2 regions of the Exiguobacterium sp. AB2 genome follow, and region 1 is predicted to be linked to the other one. Evidence: predicted binding sites of a transcription regulator. Region 1 holds the regulator's gene; the other holds the start of a gene.
The links. Region 1 encodes NrdR, which represses ribonucleotide reductase genes. Its sites were predicted from a motif close to AACACNATATATNGTGTT; they were not measured.
Positions count from the first base shown of each region.

Region 2: DI14_RS02560 (anaerobic ribonucleoside triphosphate reductase) is a predicted target of NrdR. The motif match lies at 1,974-1,991, and genes of this name have one in related genera.

Region 1 covers NZ_JNAA01000108.1:113,154-116,319, forward strand. The annotation lists gene DI14_RS13240 (glyceraldehyde-3-phosphate dehydrogenase) at 1-336, shown strand, start outside; gene speD (adenosylmethionine decarboxylase) at 567-953, shown strand; gene DI14_RS13250 (hypothetical protein) at 1,065-1,433, shown strand; gene nrdR (transcriptional regulator NrdR) at 1,449-1,916, shown strand; gene DI14_RS13260 (DnaD domain protein) at 1,957-3,166, shown strand, end outside.
Region 2 covers NZ_JNAA01000018.1:67,794-70,959, reverse strand. The annotation lists gene DI14_RS02570 (50S ribosomal protein L25/general stress protein Ctc) at 129-773, shown strand; gene DI14_RS02565 (formate/nitrite transporter family protein) at 982-1,815, shown strand; gene DI14_RS02560 (anaerobic ribonucleoside triphosphate reductase) at 2,002-3,166, shown strand, end outside.

The DNA of each region.
Region 1 (3,166 bases):
CGGGTGCCGACCCCGAACGTCTCACTCGTCGACCTCGTCGTCGAATTGCGCCGGGACGTGACGGTCGATGAAGTGAACGAAGCGTTCGAACGTGCGGCCCATGGGGAGATGACGGGCATTCTCGGTGTATCGACCGAACTGCTCGTCTCAATCGATTTCAATGGCGATGAGCGCTCGTCCATCATCGATGCGGATTCGACGATGGTGATTGGAGGGAACCATGTCAAAGTACTCGCGTGGTATGACAACGAATGGGGCTATTCATGCCGTGTCGTCGACTTGTTGGACATGGTCGCGAGCTACCTTCAAATCGGGCAACAAGAAACCCACGCCTAAAAAATATATTTAACGAAAAATATTTTTAAAGAAATGAAACAAATGTCTTGTAACGACGTCCCAAACACGATACACTCTAAATCGTGAACTTCAATTGGTCTGACAAACGCAACTTAAAGGGTTAGGACCTCTCTGGACTAACTTGCCCCCGTGGTTGTGGGCGATTCAGGCACAAAGTGAGTGATCATCAACTACTTTGAGACCATTGATGTAAAGGGGGATCCACTAATATGGATACTATGGGACGTCACATTATTACAGAACTTTGGGAGTGCAATCCCGACAAATTGAACGATATCGACTACATCGAGCGCTTGTTCGTCGATGCAGCACTTCGCTCGGGCGCTGAAGTCCGTGAAGTTGCTTTCCACAAATTCGCGCCGCACGGTGTGAGTGGAGTCGTGATCATCTCAGAATCGCACTTGACGATTCACAGCTTCCCGGAGCATGGCTACGCATCAGTCGATGTGTTCACATGTGGGGACCGCATCGATCCGGCTACAGCGTCGCAGTATATCGCTGAAGGTTTGGACGCGAAAGTGCGTGAAGACGTCAAACTTGATCGTGGAATGGGACCAATCCGTGTTCCTGAAGCGCAAGTGGCAATCAGCAAATAATCAGATTGACCTTTTGAGGCTGGCCGATTTTCGGTCAGCCCTTTTAATTGTTTTGTTAACGCCTTAATTTTGATATGCTTAACGTATATAAATGAGTTGTTGAGGTGGAAAATGGGAGTATTCGATAAGTTTCAAACACATATCCAGACAGATGATTCGCATAAACAGGAAGCGTTGCGCACCCGTTACTATGCCGCGTCTCCGAACGCCGTCTTGAAGTGGCTCGAGGAAACAATCAAGAGAGAAGGGCAGACGGTTCGCCGTGTCGATGCAGACCGAGGTGAACTCGCGTTTCAAGGTGACGGATGGGACGCACTCGCGACTGTCATTCAAGTCGACGGGGGACGGACAGCGGTCGACTTCACGTTGAACCGGGATAGCCGCTTCGGTCCAGACCTTCGTCAAATCGTGGTGACGTATTATGAGGCGTTACAACAAAAATTCCCGCTCCGAGCCATCGGAAACAAAACTGTTGAATGATAAGGAGGCTTGAGCATGCGTTGTCCTAAATGTGATCATAACGGAACGAGGGTGCTCGACTCCCGTCCAGTTCAGGATTTTTATTCGATTCGCCGTCGCCGCGAGTGTGAGCAGTGCGGCTATCGGTTCACAACGTTCGAGACGGTTGAACAGACGCCGCTCATCATCGTCAAGAAAGATGGGAATCGAGAAGAGTTCAGTCGCGAGAAAGTGCTTCGCGGGATCATTCGCGCCTGTGAGAAACGTCCGGTCACGCTCGAACAGCTTGAAGGTGTCGTCACGAAAGTCGAACAACAGTTACGTGCGCTCGGCCAGTCCGAGATTCCGAGTGAACAAGTCGGCGAACTCGTCATGAACGAACTCGCCCGCGTCGACGAAGTGGCGTACGTCCGCTTCGCCTCGGTGTATCGCCAATTCAAAGATATTTCCGTGTTCTTTAAAGAACTAGAAGATTTAATGAAGCAAGAAAAATCGACCAACTAAGGGCGGCCTTCTGGTCGCCTTTTTTCAGGGGAGAATCACTATGGAAAAAGAACGGACCATCTTTGGGACCGATGAACTGCTCATCATGAGCACGGGGCTCGTCGATCGCGAGTCCTATCAATCGCTCTATCATCTGTATCAACCGGTCATCGGGGTAAAAGCGCTCGCGCTCTATCAGACGCTTTGGAGTGAACTGAAACCTGGGAAAATGAAATCGAATTATATGTCACACAGCGCCTTATGTGAAATGCTCGAGTATTCGATTAACGAGCTGACGGACAGCCTGTTCCGGCTCGAAGCGATTGGACTCGTGCGGACGTATAAGACGAAAGACGCGCGCGTCACGCAGTACGTGTATCAGTTGCGGGTCCCGCTCGCGCCGCACACGTTCTTGAACGACGGCCTGTTGTCGAGTTTTCTCTTCTATAAGGTAGGCGAGGTCCGCTTCAAACAGTTGCAAGGTCGATTCACAATCGACCCGCTTCCGGCCGGCATCGTCGAAGTGACGAAAGATTTTAACGAGGTGTTCGACGTCAAAGGCGTCAACCATATGGCGTTCACGCAAAAAAACTATGAGAAACCGGACCGTGCGAAAATCGAGATCAACTATACGTTCGATATGGACATCGTCAAAAAGTTGACGAACTTCCCAGTCGGCTTTTTCACGAAAAAGTTGGATGAGACCATCACGAAACTCGCCTACGTCTCTCAAATCGATGAAGAGTTGATGGCCGAAATGTTGAAAGAATATTTCGTCCATGAAGCGTACTTGCCGCTCAGCGAACAAGAGAAGCGAGACGGCTGTCGCCAGATGGTGCTCCAGCTGAAGAAGAAGCAGACAAGGCATCGAAAAGCGAAGGCGAACGAGTTGACGAAGACCGAACTCAGGGACTTGGACGATCCGAACGTGATGGAGACGGCGCATCCGCATCAATACGTCTCGACGCTTCGGAAGACGCCGCAATTATCGAAGAGCGACGAACAACTCATCATCGAGATGGTCGATACGCTCGGACTCGCCCCAGGCGTCATCAACGCACTGTTCTATTACTGCATCGAAGTGAAGAAGCAGACGCGGCTCAGTGAGAATTACGTGATGCGCATCGCCACGAGCTGGAAGACGGCTGGGTATGTGCATGCGAAAGATGCGCTCGACCAAGAAGCGACACATGACGCGTTGATTGAGAAGAAACAACAGAAGCGCGAGAACGTGCAACGGACGACGGTCGGCTCACGCCGCAAGACGCCGC
Region 2 (3,166 bases), on a different contig from region 1:
ACGTTTACCCGATGCGTGACGTGGGAACATTATACACATGTCGCTCAACGCATCGAGGTTGAGAGGTGGCTCTTTCACTGCCTCACCCTCAAGATGTAGACATGATCAACCAGTAGGGGGAAAAGATTATGGCAGACAAGCTTAATGTAACGAAACGAGAATTACGACCACGTTCGGTCCGTGCAAACTTACGTAAAGAAGGCAAAGTGTTAGGTGTCGTGTACGGCTATAAAGTCGAGAGCACACCAGTCGCGTTTGAAGAGATGGCACTTCGTAAAATCCTTCGTGAGCATGGTGATAACGCCTTGATCGAACTCAACATCGACGGCAAGAAAGTGAACACGCTCGTTCACGGGACGGAAGTTGACCCGTTCACAAACGAGTATAAGCACGTCGAGTTCATGGCCGTGAAGATGGACGAAGCAACAGAAGTCGAAGCGGACGTCACGCTCGTTGGCGACGCGAAAGGTGTCAAAGAAGGCGGCTTCTTGGCACAAACGCTCTATAAAGTCACGGTATCGGCCACACCTGCCAACATCCCACAGCGCATCGAACTCGATGTATCTGAACTTGGCATCGGTGACTCGGTGACGGTAGCGGACATTCCAGAAAACAAAGACTACGAGGTTGTCTCGGATGGCGAACTTCAAATCGCATCGGTCAATGAGCCGGTATCACTTGAAGAGCTTGAAGCAGACACAGACACTACGCAAGAAGGTGAAATTGAAGCATCTTCGGAAGAGTCTGAAGAGAAGTCTGAAGACAAAGAATAAGCTCGATCGAACGACCCTTTGCGAAGGGTCGTTTTTTTCGTCACAAATCCGACATATGTAAACGATTACGATGTGAAAAATGTGTCAACATGGTCCAAGGTCGATTGCAATTTATTGGATTTGGGCTTATATTGTTAATGATTTCACATGTTCGTTCTTATTATAAAGGTTCATTCAAACAGAAAGAAGGGTTTGTGACATGGCATCAATGGAAATCCATGCACTTGAATCATTACGGAAGAAAGCTCAGGCGTCATCGCACATGATTCATTATCGGCCAATGGAATACTTTTTACGGGCGATGCTCGCCGGGATCTTTATCGGGTTCGCCGCCATCTTCACACTAAAAGTCGTCAACGGCATGTATCTGCTTGATTCGCCGTTCACGACGCTCATTGGCGGCTTTTCGTTCGGGATTGCACTCGTCATGATCATTTATGGGGGAGCTGAGCTGTTCACGGGGAATACGATGTACTTCACGACGTCGACGTTGCGCGGATATACGACGCTCAGTGATACGATGCTCGTCTGGTTATTGTGCTTTGTTGGGAATGCAGTCGGCGGAATTTTATTCGCCTTATTGCTCGCCCCGACCGGAATCATTCAAGAACTTGGGATGAACAACTGGTTGTTCGCCGTCGTCGAGAGCAAGATGCACCATACGACGGTCGAGATTTTCTTCCGTGCCATCTTCTGCAACTGGATGGTTTGCCTCGCGATTTTCTTGCCGAAACAAATGAAAAATGAATTTGCGCAAATCTTCTCGATGATCTTCCTAGTCGCGGTCTTCTTCGCTTCAGGATTCGATCATGTCATCGCGAACTTCGTCTTGTTCGCGCTCACGCTCGTCGTCCCGCACCCAGAGACAATTAGTTTCGCCGGGGCGATTCACAACTTGGTTCCGGCGACGTTCGGAAACATCATCGGAGGTGCCTTGTTCATGGGGGCCATCTATACGTGGTTGAACGCGAAAGGATTGCGGGAAGCCCAAGAGTCAGAAGAAGTCGAGTTAACGATCGTCAAACCTGCTAAAGAAGTATGACTTATATCACGAATCGTAACAGTCGAGTCCCTGCCTAGGGTTCGGCTGTTTTTTGTCATGTTTGCCCTATAAAGATGTCACAAAGTCGTCCCGCATAAATGCCTGCAAACGTGACATAATCTATATATAGATGATTGGTTCGCTGTTTACAGCGAATGGATTCAATATATAGTGAGGTGTTGCAGGGTGAATTTAATTCGATTGTATGAAGATGTCTGTGTCCTCCCTGACCAGGATTTGGTCCAAGAAAACGCGAACGTGGACGGCAAGTCGCCGCTCGGGAAGCTGGCTCGCTTGTCCTCGGAAGTGTCAAAAGAACTCGCGACGACGTACTTGTTGTCCGAACGCTCGCGACGTGCGGTCGCCGATAATTTTTTATACATTCACGATGCAGACTATTACGTGACGGGCTCGACGACGTGTTGTCAAATCCCGCTCGGGGACTTGCTCTCGAACGGTTTCCACACCGGGCATGGGACGATTCGGCCCCCGAAAGACATTCGGTCGGCGATGGCGCTCGCGTCGATTATCCTTCAGGCGAACCAGAACATGCAACACGGCGGACAGGCGTTCCCGATGTTTGACGTCGATTTGGCGCCGTACGTAGAGAAGACGTATGTGCGTCATCTTGAGCGACTCGAGAAACTTCCGGTCGAGTTATCGAGTGAACAGAAGCACAGGATTGCGAAAGATGAGACGATTACAGCGACCTATCAAGCGTGCGAGGCGTTCATCCACAACGCCAACTCGATGCATTCACGTGGTGGCGGTCAAGTTCCGTTCGTATCGATCAATTACGGGACGGATACATCACCGTGGGGGCGGGTGTTCATCCGTCAACTGTTACGGGCGACGGAGCAAGGGCTCGGTAACGGGGAGACGCCAATCTTTCCGATTCAAATCTTCAAAGTAAAAGAAGGGGTCAACTTTCATGAGGGCGACCCGAACGTCGACCTGTTCAAACTCGCCTGTCAAGTGACGGGAAAACGGCTGTTTCCGAACTTTTCGTTCATCGACGCACCGTTCAACGCCCGATATGATGACGGTACGCCGGCGTCAGAAGTCGCCTATATGGGCTGTCGGACGCGAGTGATGGGCAATCGACACGGCGCCGAGACGTCGATCGGTCGGGGAAACTTGTCGTTCTCGACGCTGAACTTAGTGAAGATGGCACTCGTCTCAACCGACTTAAAAACGTTCTATGCCGTGCTCGATCAATACGTCGACATCGCGATTGAACAGTTGCGCGATCGGTTCGAGTATCAATGCAAGCGCCGTGCCGATGAGTTTCGTTTCCTCTACGGGCAACATGTTTGGCGAGGCGGCGAGAAGCTCGGCCCGGATGACGAGG